Regions from separate parts of the Cellulomonas sp. P5_E12 genome, predicted to be linked through region 1. Evidence: predicted binding sites of a transcription regulator. Region 1 holds the regulator's gene; each other region holds the start of a gene.
What was found. Region 1 encodes HrcA, which represses chaperone genes, less so after heat shock. Its sites were predicted from a motif close to TTNGCACTCGNNNNNNNCGAGTGCNAA; they were not measured.
Positions count from the first base shown of each region.

Region 1 (5,142 bases):
GAACGACAGCACGTCGGTGGGGCCGGGCTCGTCCATCCACTTCACGTGCAGGTCCGTCATCACGTCGGTGCCCACCAGCAGGATCGACACGTCCGTCTGCGGGTGCACGTGCATCTCGTCCAGCACGTAGCGGGCAAGCGCGGCGAACTCCGCCTCGTCGGCGTCGTAACCGGACTCGTTGTTGACCTCGACGCTCATGGCCGCCTCAGCTCCTGTCCCAGCGCGCGTACGCGTCGATGATCTCGCTGACCAAGCGGTGCCGGACCACGTCCGACGACGTCAGGCGGCAGAACGCGACGTCGTCGACGCCCGTGAGGATCTGCTCGACCACGCGCAGGCCCGACGTCTGCGCCGCGGGCAGGTCCACCTGCGTGATGTCGCCGGTGACCACGACCTTCGACCCGAAGCCGAGCCGGGTGAGGAACATCTTCATCTGCTCGACCGACGTGTTCTGGGCCTCGTCGAGGATGATGAACGCGTCGTTCAGCGTGCGCCCACGCATGTACGCCAGCGGCGCCACCTCGATGGTGCCCGCCTCCATGAGCCGCGGGATCGACTCGGCGTCGACCATGTCGTGCAGCGCGTCGTACAGCGGCCGCAGGTAGGGGTCGATCTTGTCCGACAGGCTGCCGGGCAGGAACCCGAGCCGCTCGCCCGCCTCGACCGCGGGGCGCGTGAGCACGATGCGGTGCACCTTGCGGTCCTGCAGCGCCTGCACCGCCTTGGCCATGGCCAGATACGTCTTGCCCGTGCCCGCGGGCCCGATGCCGAACGTCACGGTGTGCCGGTCGATCGCGTCGACGTAGTCCTTCTGGCCCGACGTCTTGGCGCGGATGGTGCGGCCGCGGCCCGTGAGGATGTTGAACGAGAGGACGTCCGCGGGGCGCGCGGCCGAGGCCGCCGTGAGCATCGCGACGGACCGGGTCACCACGTCGGGGGTCAGCGGTGTGCCTCCCGCCGCCATCTCGACCAGCTCGTCGATCAGCCGCGACACGAGGGCCACGTCGCCGACCGGGCCGGCGAGGGTCACCTCGTTGCCGCGGACGTGGATGTCGACGCCGGTGAACCCGGACTCGATGGTGCGGAGCACCTCGTCCCGCAGGCCGAGCAGCTCGACCATCGAGACGTCGGACGGCACGCTGATGCGGTGCTCGACGCGCGCCGGTGCCCCGGAGGACCGCGCTGCGGATGTGGACTCGGCCATGTGCTCGGCGTGCGCCGTGCGCTCCTTAGGTGAGTGGTGGGTGTGCCGGTCAGGCACGGGTGTCCCAGGCAGACGTCGACAGTCTACGAGGCGCCACCGACGGAGCGGTCAGGCCCAGCGCCCCAGCCGCTCGGCCAGCAGAGCGAGGGCGACCGGGCCCGCGGTCGACGTCCGCAGCACGTGCGGTCCGAGCCGGACCGCCCGCGCCCCTGCCTCCACGAGGCGTCCGAGCTCGCTGTCCCCGATCCCGCCCTCCGGGCCGACCACGACGAGGCACTCGCCGGCGTCCGGCAGGGCCGTCGACGCGATGGCGTCCGTCGCGTCCTCGTGCAGCACCAGCGCGACCCCGCCCCCCGCGACGACCGTGCGGACCCGCTCGGCCAGGCCGCGGCCGTCGAGCGCGAGCTCGACGTCGGGTACGCGGGCGCGCCGCGACTGCTTCGCCGCCGCTCGCACGGTCCCCAGCCAGCGCGCCCGGCTCTTCGCGGCCCGGTCGCCGCGCCAGACGACGATCGAGCGCTCGGCCTGCCACGGCACCACCGCGTCGACGCCCACCTCGGTGGCCGCCTCGATCGCCATCTCGTCGCGGTCGCCCTTGGCCAGCGCCTGCACGAGCACGAGGGCGACGTCGGCCGCCGGCTCGACCACGCGCTGCTGGACCTGCACGAGCACACCGTCGGGCGTGACGGAGCCGACGATCCCGACGAGGCGCACGCCCGCGCCGTCGACGACGTCCACCCGCTCACCGGCGACCCGGCGCTGCACGACCCCGGCGTGGCGCCCCTCGGCGCCACCCAGCAGGTACGTGCCGCCGTCGGCGACGGCGTCGAGCGATCCGGGCTCGGCCAGGAAGACGGGCGCGCTCATGACGCGGTTGGCGCCGTCATGCTCAGCGGCCCGAGAGCTTGTCGCGCAGCTTGGCGAAGACGCCGGTGTTCGACGCGGCGAGCCGTGCCTCCGGACGCTCCTCGCCCCGCAGGGCCGCCAGCCGGCGCAGCAGCTCGGCCTGCTCGTCGTCCATCGCGGTCGGCACCTGCACCTCGACGTGGACGTGCAGGTCGCCGCGCCCGGCCGCGTGGAGGTGTCCGACGCCGAGGCCCTTGATCGTGACGACCTGGGCGGGCTGCGTGCCCGGTCGCAGGTCGACCTCGCGCGCGCCGTCCAGGGTGTCGAGCGTGAGAACCGTGCCCAGGGCCGCCGCGGTCATCGGGACCTCGAGCGTCGCGTGCAGGTCGTCGCCGCGCCGCACGAACGTGTCGTTCTTGCGCTCGCGCACCTCGAGGTAGACGTCACCGGCGGGACCGCCGGCGGGCCCGACCTCACCCTGGCCGGTCAGCTTGATCCGCGTACCGGTGTCGACGCCCGCGGGCACGTCCACGCTGAGCGTGCGGCGCGACCGGACGCGGCCCTCGCCCGAGCACTCGGTGCACGGCTCGGGGATGACGGTGCCGAAGCCGTGGCACGCGGCGCACGGCTGCGTCGTCATGACCTGCCCGAGGAAGGACCGCGCGACACGCTGGACCGAGCCCCGACCGCCGCACACCTCGCAGGTGCGCGGCGACGTGCCGGGCCGACAGCACGAGCCGCTGCACGTCGGGCAGACGACCGCGGTGTCCACCGGCACGTCCTTGTGGACGCCGAACGTGACGTCCGCGAGGTCCAGGTCGAGCCGCACGAGCGCGTCCTGCCCGCGCCGGGCGCGCGGGATCGGTCCCCGCTGCGCCGCGGCGCCGGTCGCGGCGCCGAAGAACGTCTCGAAGATGTCCTGGAAGCCGAACCCGCCGCCCATGCCGCCGCCGGGCGAGGACGGGTCGCCGCCGAGGTCGTACGCGCGGCGCTTCTCCGGGTTGCCGAGGACGTCGTACGCGCGCGACACGTCCTTGAACGTGTCCTCGGAGCCGGCGTCCGCGCCCGCGACGTCGGGGTGGTGCTCGCGCGCGAGCTTGCGGTACGCCTTCTTGATCTGCTCGGGGCTGGCGTCACGCGGGACGCCGAGGACCTCGTAGTAGTCGGTCACGAGAGGGGGTGCTCACTTCCAGCTGTCGTGGACAGGTGCGTGCAGGTCATCGGGCGGGTCTTCGGGCGGGTCACGGTGCCGGTCATTGCGCGAGGATGCGGGTCAGGTAGCGCGCCACGGCGCGGACCGCCGACATGGTGCCGGGGTAGTCCATCCGCAGCGGGCCGATCGAGCCGACCCGCGCCACCGAGCCGCCACCCTCGTCGCCGTACCCGGTGGTCACGAAGCTCGTCTCGAACAGCCCGTCGTGCTGGTTCTCCCGGCCGATGCGCACGGACACCGTCGCCGAGTCCTCGGCCATCTCGGAGAGCAGCCGCAGGAGCACGACCTGCTCCTCCAGCGCCTCCAGGACCGGGCCGATCGACCGGACGTCGGTCCCGCCGACGCGGGCGAGGTTCGCGGTGCCGGCGAGCACGACGCGCTCCTCGCTCTCCTGCGCCAGGGTCTCCTCGACCACCGCGATGACGGCCTCGACGAGCGCCTGGTCGGCGGGCGCGAACGCGTCCGTGAGCTCGCCGAGCGCCACCGGGAGCTCGGACAGGCGCCGGCCGGCCGCGCTGACGTTCAGGCGGGACCGCAGGCGCGCGACCACGGACTCGTCGAGGTCGGACGCGAGCTCCAACGTGCGCTGCTCGACCCGCCCGGTGTCCGTGATGAGCACGACCAGCAGGTGGCGCGCCCCGACGGGCACGAGCTCGACGTGCCGCAGCGCCGAGCGCCGCAGCGACGGGTACTGCACGACCGCGACCTGCTGCGTCAGCTGCGCGATCAGGCGCACCGCCCGGTCCACGACGTCGTCCAGGTCCTGCGCGCTCTCGAGGAACGCGCCGATGGCACGCCGCTCGGGGCTCGACAGCGGCTTGACGGTGGAGAGGCGGTCGACGAAGAGCCGGTACCCCTTGTCCGTCGGCACACGACCCGCCGACGTGTGCGGCTGGGCGATGTAGCCGCCCTCCTCGAGCGCGGCCATGTCATTGCGGATCGTGGCCGGCGAGACGCCGAGCGAGTGCCGCTCCACCAGCGCGCGCGAGCCCACGGGCTCCTTGGTGGCGACGTAGTCCTCGACGATCGCCCGCAGCACGTCCAGCCGTCGGTCCTCGCTCATGTCGCCTCCTTCGTCGTCGCGCCGCCATGGTCCCAGCGGGTAGCACTCCGCGCACGGGAGTGCCAATGCTACGCCGCGGAGCCGACACCCACGGGGCGGCCGCTGCGCGCCTCGACCGCACCGCTCGCGCCCGCACCTAGGCTGCCCGGGTGAACGACGACCGCTACGGCTCGGACGTGCTCGGGGGCTCCGCCTCGACGCACCACCGGCCCGCCCGCACCAGCCGCCCGCAGCCCGCCGAGACCGGCCTGGTCGTCGAGGAGGTCACCACGGGATGGGTCGGCGCCGTCGTCCGGGTCGAGAAGTCGGGCGGCCAGCACGTGGTCGTGCTCGAGGACCGGCGCGGCCGCACCCGCACCTTCCCGCTGGGCCGGGGCTTCTGGCTCGACGGCGAGCCGGTGGCGCTGACGGCCCCGGTCCGCGCTGCCGCGCCCGTGCGCCCCACCCGCACCGCGTCGGGCTCGGTCGCGGTGCACGACGCCCGCGCCCGCGTCGCCCGCGGCAGCCGGATCTGGGTCGAGGGCAAGCACGACGCGGAGCTGGTGGAGAAGGTCTGGGGTGACGACCTGCGGCTGGAGGGTGTCGTGGTCGAGCTCCTCGACGGCGTCGACAACCTCGCGGACGCCCTCCGCGACTTCTCCCCGGGACCGGGCCGCCGCGTCGGCGTCCTCGTCGACCACCTCGTCGCCGGGTCGAAGGAGAGCCGGATCGCGGCCGAGGCGGTCCGGGGGACGCCCGCCGGCTCCGTGCTCGTCCTCGGCCACCCCTACGTCGACGTGTGGCAGGCCGTCCGCCCCGAGCGCTTGGGGCTGTCCG
Region 1 is NZ_JBFUMP010000013.1:22,371-27,512, reverse strand. It holds gene ybeY (rRNA maturation RNase YbeY) at 1-198, opposite strand, end outside; gene ACXJKA_RS12210 (PhoH family protein) at 206-1,204, opposite strand; gene ACXJKA_RS12205 (16S rRNA (uracil(1498)-N(3))-methyltransferase) at 1,313-2,071, opposite strand; gene dnaJ (molecular chaperone DnaJ) at 2,094-3,221, opposite strand; gene hrcA (heat-inducible transcriptional repressor HrcA) at 3,304-4,326, opposite strand; gene ACXJKA_RS12190 (DUF3097 domain-containing protein) at 4,476-5,142, shown strand, end outside.

Region 2 (5,142 bases), on a different contig from region 1:
GCACATCCTGCTGGTGCAGGGCACGGGCTTCAACTGGCCGACCCCGGACCACCTGCGCATCGTCACGCTCCCTGAGGCGCGTGTCCTGGCGGAGGCGATCGAACGCATGGGCAACTTCCTGTCGAGCTACCGCCAGTAGCCTCGCGGTTCCTCGCCTGCAGCCGCTCGGAGTCCTGGGGGCGCTCGGCGCGTTCGGGGACGCGCGAAGGGCCGGCCACCCGCAGGTGACCGGCCCTTCGTGCTCTAGCTGGTGCGACCGTCAGGCCGCGCGACTCGCGTCAGCGGATCAGAACCCGCCGCCGAAGTCCTCGCCGCCGCCACCGGCCGGCGCGGGGTTGCGCTCCGGCTTGTCGGCCACGACGGCCTCGGTGGTGAGGAAGAGCGCGGCGATGGACGCCGCGTTCTGCAGAGCGGAGCGCGTGACCTTCACCGGGTCGTTGACGCCCGCGGCGAGCAGGTCCTCGTACGTGTTGGTCGCGGCGTTGAGGCCGTGACCCACGGGGAGGTTGCGCACCTTCTCGGCCACGACGCCACCCTCGAGACCGGCGTTGATCGCGATCTGCTTGAGGGGGGCCTCGATCGCGAGCTTCACGATCGCCGCACCGGTCGCCTCGTCGCCCTCGAGCTTGAGGCCCTCGAACGCCGTCTTGCCGGCCTGGATGAGCGCCACGCCACCACCGGCGACGATGCCCTCCTCGACGGCCGCCTTGGCGTTGCGCACGGCGTCCTCGATGCGGTGCTTGCGCTCCTTGAGCTCGACCTCGGTGGCCGCGCCCGCCTTGATGACGGCGACGCCGCCGGCGAGCTTGGCGAGGCGCTCCTGGAGCTTCTCGCGGTCGTAGTCCGAGTCCGAGTTCTCGATCTCGGCGCGGATCTGCGTGACGCGGCCCTGGATCTGGGCGGCGTCGCCGGAGCCCTCGACGATCGTGGTCTCGTCCTTGGTGACGACGATCTTGCGCGCCGTGCCGAGGACCTCGAGGCCCACCGTGTCGAGCTTGAGACCGACGGTCTCGGAGACGACCTGGCCACCGGTGAGGATGGCCATGTCCTGCAGCATCGCCTTGCGGCGGTCGCCGAAGCCGGGGGCCTTGACGGCGACCGACTTGAACAGGCCACGGATCTTGTTGACGACGAGCGTGGCCAGGGCCTCGCCCTCGACGTCCTCGGCGACGATGAACAGCGGCTTGCCGGCCTGGATGACCTTCTCCAGGAGGGGCAGCAGGTCCTTGACGTTCGAGATCTTGGACTCGACGAGCAGGACGTACGCGTCCTCGAGGACGGCCTCCTGACGCTCGGGGTCGGTCACGAAGTACGCCGACAGGAAGCCCTTGTCGAAGCGCATGCCCTCGGTGAGCTCGAGCTCGAGGCCCAGCGCGCTGGACTCCTCGACCGTGATGACGCCTTCCTTGCCGACCTTGTCGAGCGCCTCGGCGATGAGGTCGCCGATCGCCTGGTCGCCGGCGGAGATGGCGGCCGTGGCGGCGATCTCCTCCTTGGTCTCGACGTCCTTCGCCTGCGCGAGCAGGGCAGCGGTGACGGCCTCGACGGCCTTCTCGATGCCCTTCTTCAGCGCGATCGGGTTGGCGCCGGCCGCGACGTTGCGCAGGCCCTCGCGCACGAGCGCCTGGGCGAGCACGGTGGCGGTGGTGGTGCCGTCGCCAGCGACGTCGTCCGTCTTCTTGGCGACCTCCTTGACGAGCTCCGCACCGATCTTCTCGAAGGGGTCCTCGAGGTCGATCTCCTTGGCGATGGAGACGCCGTCGTTGGTGATCGTGGGGGCACCCCACTTCTTGTCCAGGACGACGTTGCGGCCCTTCGGGCCGAGGGTGACCTTGACGGTGTCGGCGAGGATGTTGAGTCCCCGCTCGATGCCGCGGCGGGCCTCCTCGTTGAAGGCAATGATCTTGGCCATGGGGCTGTGATCCTTCACTGGGTTCGGGTCGGCCGAGGGTGCCCGCGACGGACGGGCACGCCACCCGCGGTCTTGTCCCGCGTGCGACGGCCCTCACCGGACGGCCGGGGTGATTCTGTCACTCTCCACCGGAGAGTGCTAAGTGCAATGGTTAGCACTCGACCCCCGAGAGTGCAAGCAGCGTTCACTCCTGGCGAGGTCGTCGCAGGGCCGTCCGGCCGTCGCCCGGGCGGCCTCGGACTATCGTGCGCGTGTGCAACGTCACGACGACGACGTCGATGCAGCGGTCACCGGCGCCCCGGCGTCGGCCCCGCGCATCCCCCGGGCGCACCGCGCACGCCGCCGACGCGGCAGTGCCGCGGTGGCGGTCGCCGTGCTCGCGGCCACCACGACCTCGCTCGTCGCGACCGCACCCACCGGCGCCCGGGCGACGGACACCGCGACCGTCCCCCGCGCCGTCGCCGCGAAGCCCGCCGGGTACGCCACCATCCCCCTCTACCTCCAGGGCGTGACCACTCTCCCCGGCGGTCTGCGGGCGCCCCTGGCCGCCGGCACCGACGTGACGTTCTTTGCGGGCACCCGCGTGGTCGATCCCGCGGCGACCACGCTCACACGCCTCATGGGCGGGCAGGTGGGCACCGGGCACGGCGCGACGGCTCCGGCGGCGGCGACCGTGGCCGAGCGCCAGCGCGCGTGGCTGGCGTCGGGAACCGTCCCAGGATCGGGCGGCCCCTACGACGACATGGCCCGCGGAGCCCTGCTCGACCTGCACGCCCTGACGCTCCCGGGCGGTGCGGCCGTGGCGGGCTGGTCGGACAAGTGGCGGTACGTCTGGCCGCGCGACGCGTCGTTCGTCGCCGTCGCCCTCGCGCGCACCGGTCACGTCGCCGACGCTCTGGAGATCCTCGGCTTCCTCGACCGCGTGCAGTCGCCGGACGGCTCGTTCCAGGCGCGCTACCTGCCCGACGGCTCGGGCCCGCCCGACGACCGCGGGGTGCAGACGGACGGCACGGGCTGGGCGCTGTGGGCGGCGGGGCTCGTCGTCGACGAGATCACCGACCCCACCGAGCGGGCAGCCGCGCTCGACCAGCTCCACCCGCTCGTCGCCCGGTCCACCCACCACGTGCTCGACCTCGTCGGCCGCGGGGGCCTGCCCCCGGCGTCGCCCGACTACTGGGAGGTCCCCGAGGACGCGCTCACGCTGGGCACGGTCGCCCCGCTGGTCGCGGGCCTGCAGCAGGCCTCACACCTCCTGGCGCTCACCGACGACCACGCGCTCGCCGCGACCGCGTTCGACGCCTCGATCCGGACCAAGGTCGCGGTGATCCGCGCCTTCGGGCCGACAGGCTTCGCGCGCTACGCGGCCGGCGGGCACGCGGACGCCGCCACGGCGTTCCTGCTGCCACCGTTCCTCACGACGGCCGTCCCCGACGTCGAGGACGCGTGGCGGGAGTCGGCCGTGGCGATGGTGCGGCCCGCGAACGGGCTGGCCCCGGGCGCGGGGTGGCGCGACGACGGCGTCTCCTGGACGCCGCAGACCTCGCTCTACGCGTGGGTGGCCGCCGAGAACGGGGACGCCGCGCTGGCCGACGGCTGGCTCACGTTCCTCGACAGCCATCGCACCCCGACCGGGTCGCTGCCCGAGAAGGTGCTGGCGGACGGCTCCCCCGCCGCGGTCGCGCCCCTCGGTTGGAGCGCCGCCTGCGTGCTGCTGGCCCTGCACGCGCTCGACGGCGCCGCCGCCGGTACCGGCGCGGGCGGGCGAGCGGGCTGACACGCCGACGGGCCGTGCACCTGTCGGTGCACGGCCCGTCCGGGACCAACCGGGCTCAGAGTCCCCGGACCTGCTCGGCCTGCGGCCCCTTGGTGCCCTGACCGACCTCGAACTCGACGTCCTGCCCCTCCTCGAGGGAGCGGTAGCCGTCCGACTGGATCGCGCTGAAATGCACGAAGAGGTCCTGGCCTCCCCCGACCGGGGTGATGAAGCCGTACCCCTTCTCCGCGTTGAACCACTTCACGATGCCCTGGGCCATGCCGTAACTCCTCGACGTCCGGGTTCCGGGCGCTCCGCCGGCGCCCGGTGCGCGCGAGCCTAGTGGGAGCAGTCGGCGGGCGACCAGGGTCGTCTCGGGGGCGACGCGTCGGGCGGTCAGGCGTCCGGGTTGGTCGCGAGCACCAGGGTGATGCCCGTCCCGGCATCGGTGGGCGACAGCGTCGCCGTCGGGACGCCGACCGTCGAGCCGACCAGCTCGGCCGTGGCCTTCTGGTCCTCGCTCGCGTAGTAGACGACGGAGGCGTCCGGGGCGGTGCCGGTGAAGTTGCCCGTCGTCACCGCCGTGAACCCGGCGGCCGTCAGCTTGGCGGCCTGGTCACCCGCGAGGCCCGAGATCTTGGCGGCGTTGAGGACGACGACCGGCGCGCTCAGGTCGGGCGCGACGGCGGCGTCGGTCTCGGCCGGCGGCGCCTCGGTCGCGGTGTCCGTCGGCGCGGTGGCGCCGTCGCTCGCCGTGTCGTCGGGCGTCGCCGCGCCGTCGTCGGCCTCCGACGACGGTGAGTCGGACGTGCCCGGGAGCGAGGGGAGGTCGCCGTTGCGGGACGCGTAGTTCACGGCCGCGAACGCGAGGACCGGCGCGACGACCAGGACGAGCAGGAACGGCCACCACCTGCTCCACGCCGTCCGGGGTGCGCGGTGCACCCCGCGGGGGACGTCAGGGTTCGAGGGGACGTCGAACTCGTCCTCGGGGTAGGAGTACTCCGCCTTGCTCACGGCGGACAGGCTAACGGCTCGGTCGATGAACTCGGGTCCACCCGTGGCCGGACGTGGGACGTGTCACGCGGGGCGACGCGGCGTCAGGCGTCGCCGAGGCGACGGGCCGAGCGCGCCCGCTGGCGCGACGACCGCATGCGGCGCAGGCGCTTGATGAGCATCGGGTCGTGCGCGAGGGCGGCCGGGTCGTCGATCAGCGCGTTGAGCACCTGGTAGTACCGGGTGGCCGACATATCGAACAGCTCACGGATGGCCGACTCCTTGGCGCCCGCGTACTTCCACCACTGCCGCTCGAAGGCGAGGACCTGCTCGTCGCGCTCGGAGAGACCGTCGGGACGGGGCGCGCTGCTGGGCTGCGGGAGCTGACCGATGACGATCGTCGCGGCGTCCATGCGTCCTCCTGTGTCTCGCGGCTGTTCTCGTCGCTCGGCGCGACGTCCGTATCGTACGACCGTAATGACAC
Region 2 is NZ_JBFUMP010000012.1:61,782-66,923, forward strand. It holds gene ACXJKA_RS11670 (pyridoxal phosphate-dependent aminotransferase) at 1-139, shown strand, start outside; gene groL (chaperonin GroEL) at 287-1,912, opposite strand; gene ACXJKA_RS11680 (glycoside hydrolase family 15) at 2,166-3,686, shown strand; gene ACXJKA_RS11685 (cold-shock protein) at 3,742-3,945, opposite strand; gene ACXJKA_RS11690 (LytR C-terminal domain-containing protein) at 4,062-4,679, opposite strand; gene ACXJKA_RS11695 (DUF3263 domain-containing protein) at 4,763-5,071, opposite strand.
Region 2: the regulator HrcA is predicted to act here: its motif matches at 2,064-2,090, upstream of groL (chaperonin GroEL).

Region 3 (5,142 bases), on a different contig from region 1:
CCGGGGACGACCCGCGGCCACCAAGCCGCCCGCTCCAGCTCGCGCTGGCGGTACCGACGCGGCAGCGCCCCGACATCCGCAAGGGTCTGCCGATCGGCGCCTACAGCGACGACCAGCTGGACGAGCTGGTGGCGTGGCTGCAGTCGGACGAGCAGGAGCGCACGCGCGAGCAGCTGGCTGCGGCGCTCCGGGACGAGCTCGGCGTCACGCGCCGCTCGTACCGCATCGACACGGCCGTCCGCAGCGCGATCGCTCGCGGCCTGCGCTGACCCGCCGGTCGCCCGACGCGACCGGCGACGGCGTACCGACCCGGCTCGTTCCCCATGGTGAGGGGATGGGATCATCGAGTGTGACCTCGACCGACAGCCCCGACGGCGCGCGCCGCTCGCGCCGCGTCGTGCGGCCGGCCGGAACCGTCGGCGGTGACGACGCCAACCTGCTCTCGACGCACCCTGCGGTCGCCGGAACCCCCACACAGCCGGAAGCCCCCGCGCCGGCGGCGCCTGGCCCGGACCCCGTCGTGGCCACGCGGAGCCTCGACGACACGGACGTCGGGTGGGGCGACCGCGACGGCGGCTCCAACGACGACAGACTGAGCCAGGACAAGCCGCCCCACTGGTAGCTGCGGCGTCGGGCCGCGGGTGTCGGTGCCGTGCGGGATGATCGCTGAGCCGCTCAGCCGCTCGATCGAAGGAGTTCCACCCATGGCCGAGGTACTGCTCTTCCACCACGCGCAGGGGCTCACGTCCGGCGTCCAGGAGTTCGCCGACCGGCTCCGGGCGGCCGGCCACACGGTCCACGTGCCCGACCTCTACGACGGGCACGTCTTCGACGACCTGGAGTCGGGCATCGGCTACGCCGACGAGGTCGGGTTCGGCACCGTGATGGAGCGCGGCCGGCACACGGTCGACTCCCTGCCGGATGGGGTCGTCTACGCCGGGTTCTCGCTCGGCGTGCTGCCCGCCCAGATGCTGGCGCAGACGCGTCCGGGTGCCAAGGGCGCACTGTTCTTCCACTCGTGCGTGCCCACCTCCGAGTTCGACACCCCCTGGCCGGCGGGCGTCCCGGTGCAGATCCACGGCATGGACAACGACCCGTTCTTCGTTGGCGAGGGCGACATCGACGCGGCGCGCGCGCTGGTCAAGGAGGCCACGGACGCGGAGCTGTTTCTCTACCCGGGCGACGAGCACCTCTTCGCGGATAGCAGCCTGCCGTCGTACGACGCCGAGGCCACCGACCTCCTGACGGAGCGCACCCTCGCCTTCCTGGCAGCGATCAAGTAGCGAACCGGCGCGGCTGCGTGCACGACAAGCCGCGAGAACAACATCAGGCCCGCTCTGGATGCCCAGAACGGGTCTGATGTTGTGCTCACAGGATTGCGGCCGGCAAGACCGACGACGAAGGTGCTCGCCGCGCGCGTCTGGTCGAGCGCCAGCACGGTCTGGGCCAGGATGAGCGAGCTCTCTTGCACCGCGTCGCCGAACAGCACGGGCTGCCGCGCGTCGCCGCGGCGGCCGTCGTGCGGCCCTGCTCAGGCGGGTGGTCGTGGCGCGCCGGGCCCCGGCGGGATCGAGGGGGGCGGGTCCGTACGCGGGTTCGGGACGTCCGGTGCGCCTGTGCCGGCGTCGTTGACGACTGCCGGCGTGAGGCGGGCGGCGAGCAGGTCGCGGATCTCCTGCAGCAGCAGGACGTCCTCGGCCGGGGCTGCCGGTTCCGCCTCCTCGCCGCGCTTGCGCCGCGACGCGAGGGCGTTCAGCGGCACCACGATAAGGAAGTAGACCGCGGCGGCAGTCAGGACGAACGCGAGCACCGCGTTCAGGATGGTGCCGACGCTGATCGGCGTCGCGTCCGGGTTGTCTCCCCACGTGTACGGGCCGATGTCCCACAGCTGGGTCAGGTCGGGTGCGCCGAAGATCCAGCCGATGAGCGGGTTGATGAAGGCGTCCTGGATCGACTTGATGACGGCGCCGAACGCGGCGCCGATGACCACGCCGACGGCCAGCTCGATCGCGTTCCCGCGCGAGATGAAGTCCTTGAACCCTTGGAAGACCTTGGCGGTTCCGTGCAGACCACGGCTTGCCCCGCGTACTCCGGCGTTGAGCTTGTCGGTCACGTCGCCCCTCGAGGTGGGTGGTCGGGCGGAGCCCTGGAGGTCGGTCGATCATGGCACGACCACCGCGGACAACAAGGCGGACGCCGCGGCGCCGGCGAGAGCGGGCGCCTCGGCGGGCGCGACGGCGAGGAGCACCGGAACCGAGGTGTCGCCCGACGTGCCCAGCCCGAGGGCGCCCTCGGACGAGGGCTGTCGGGCGACGGGCAGGACGAGCGCCCGGGTCGCCACGACGGCGCCCGGACCACCCTCGGCGGTCGCCGCGAGCACGTCGACGCGCACGCCCGGGGAGAGCAGCCCCGCGACCGCCGGGTCGGCGAACCGCACCGTCGCGACGACCGTGCCGGGCGGGCCGCGGACCTCGTCGTCGGCGAGGAAGCCGGGCAGCACGGGCGCTCCGGCGGCGATCAGGACGGCGGCCGACGCGCCGAGCACGGCGTCCGGGTTGGTGAGCGCACCGTCGGGTGCCAGGGCCTCCGGCATCCGCGCGATCCGGACGTCCGCGCTGGTCAGCGCGGTTCCGGCGTCGATCGGGCGCGCGGCGACGACGACCGCGGACGTCGGCGGGTCAGCGGGTCGGACTGCCTCGACGACGCAGGCCGCGGCTATGCCGAGGAAGACAGCGGCAACGAGGAACCGCGTGCGCCACAGGACGATGCGCATGGTGAGGGCGAGCGGGCGCCGGCGGTGCGGGAGGGGCGGGGGCCGACCGGCCGGCGAACGAGGGTGCATGGCCGCCGACGCTAGGTCGCATCGCGGACCGCGGACCCGCGTCCACGGCAGCCTGTGGACGGGCGTGCGGCGGGGCGTGCTGGGGGCGGCTCGCCGCGGGCGTCATGCCCCCGAACGAGAGCGGCGCCCCTCACCGCGGGGTGAGGGGCGCCGAGGGCTCAGTGCGTGTCAGGCGGACGCGGCCGGCTTGGCGGCGGTGCCGCCGCCGGTGGACGACGACGCGGCCGGCGCGGCCGCGGGCGCCGACGGAGCCGGGGTCGCGGCGGGGGTGGTGGCCGCGGGCAGCGACGACGACGACTTCGCACCGGCGCGGGCGTCGTTGCGGTAGAAGCCAGAGCCCTTGAAGACGACCCCGACGGAGGAGAAGACCTTGCGCAGCCGTCCTTCGCACTCGGGGCAGACGCTCAGCGAGTCGTCGCTGAACGACTGCACGATCTCGAAGGCGTGACCGCACGCCGTGCAGGCGTAGGCGTAGGTGGGCACTGATGATCTCCTGGCAGCTGATCGAGCAGAGGTACGGGGTCTAGCACTCGCATCGTCCGAGTGCCAATCTTAACCGCTCCTGCGCGCGGGACATTCCGCCCGCAGGTGCGGGACGCCGCGAGGGCCGCAGTCCGGAGGGCGAAGTACCCTCCGAAGCGTGTCTCGCGCTCACCTCGTCCGTATCAGCCTGCTCATCGTCGCCGCGGTGGTCGTCGTCGCGCTCGTGGCGACGGTGGTCATCGCGTTCGTCGTCGTGCGCCGCCCGCTCCCGGAGGTCTCGGGCGAGCAGCAGCTGCCCGGGCTGGACGCCGAGGTGACGGTGACGCGGGACGCGCGGGGTGTCCCGACGATCACGGCGACCACCAGCGACGACCTGTTCCGCGCCCAGGGCTACGTCGCCGCGCAGGACCGCTTCTTCGAGATGGACTACCGCCGGCACGTGACGGCCGGCAGGCTCTCGGAGCTGGTGGGCGAGAACGCCGACGCGCTCGAGGCGGACAAGGTGATCCGGACGTTCGGGTGGCGCCGCGTGGCCGAGCAGGAGTGGGACCTGCTGCAGCCCTCCACGCAGGCCGCCCTGCAGGCCTACGCGGACGGGGTGAACGCCTACCTCGCCGGCAAGGACCCGGGCGCGATCGCGGTGGAGTACAGCGTGCTCGGGCGGCAGGTGACCGTCGGGCAGCCGGACCCGTGGGACCCGGTCGACTCGCTGGCGTGGCTCAAGGCGATGGCGTGGGACTTGCGCGGCAACTACGACGACGAGCTCGCGCGCGCGGCGTCCTTCTCGTCCGTGGGCGACGTCGCCCGCGTCGACCAGCTGTTCCCGGCCTACCCGCAGGACGTCAACCAGCCCATCCTCACGGCCGGCGACCTGGCGACGACCGCGATCACGCAGACGTCCGCGGCCGTGCCGCTGGACCTGCACGACGGGGACCTCCAGGCCGCGCTGGCGTCGGCGAACGCGGCCCTCGCGGCCGTGCCGCACCTGCTGGGCGACGGCCACGGCGTGGGCTCCAACTCGTGGGCGGTCTCGGGCGACCTGACCCAGTCGGGCGAGCCGCTGCTGGCCAACGACCCGCACCTGGGGATCTCGGCGCCGGGCATCTGGGAGCAGGTCGGCCTGCGCTGCGCCGACGTCACCGCCGCGTGCCCGTTCGACGTCTCGGGCTTCGCGTTCGCGGGCATGCCGGGCGTCGTCATCGGGCACAACGCGAAGCTGGCCTGGGGCCTGACCAACCTGGGCGCCGACGTGACGGACTTCTTCCTCGAGCGCGTCGACGAGAGCACGACGCGGCTCGACGGCGCGAACGTGCCGATCACCGAGCGCACCGAGACGATCCGGGTCAACGGTGGGCCGGACGTGCGGCTGAAGGTCCGCGAGTCCGTGCACGGGCCGATCGTGTCCGACGTGCTGGACCTGGTGGGGGTCGCCGGCGGGCCGGTCCCCGACGACGCCCCCGGGCGCCGGTTCGAGGTCGCGCTGGCCTGGACCGCTCTCCAGCCGGGCCGGACCATGGACGCCGTGCTCGCGATGAACGTCGCGTCGGACGCCGACGACGTCCGGGACGCGGCGGCGTCGTTCGACGTGCCGTCGCAGAACATCGTCTTCGCGACGACGGACGGCCACATCGGCTACCAGGCGCCGGGCCGCATCCCCGTCCGCGCGGACGTCTCCGGCCCGGTCCCGTCGAACGGCACCTGGCCGCGGCCCGGCTGGGACAGCCGCTACGAGTGGAAGGGGTTCGTCGACCCCGCCGACATGCCGCGCGCGCTCGACCCGGCCGGCGGGATGATCGTGGCGGCGAACCAGGCCGTGA
Region 3 is NZ_JBFUMP010000023.1:3,028-8,169, reverse strand. It holds gene ACXJKA_RS16685 (hypothetical protein) at 1-269, shown strand, start outside; gene ACXJKA_RS16680 (hypothetical protein) at 350-622, shown strand; gene ACXJKA_RS16675 (dienelactone hydrolase family protein) at 705-1,283, shown strand; gene mscL (large conductance mechanosensitive channel protein MscL) at 1,532-2,113, opposite strand; gene cpaB (Flp pilus assembly protein CpaB) at 2,162-2,842, opposite strand; gene ACXJKA_RS16660 (FmdB family zinc ribbon protein) at 3,011-3,325, opposite strand; gene ACXJKA_RS16655 (penicillin acylase family protein) at 3,483-5,142, shown strand, end outside.
Region 3: the regulator HrcA is predicted to act here: its motif matches at 3,366-3,392, upstream of ACXJKA_RS16660 (FmdB family zinc ribbon protein).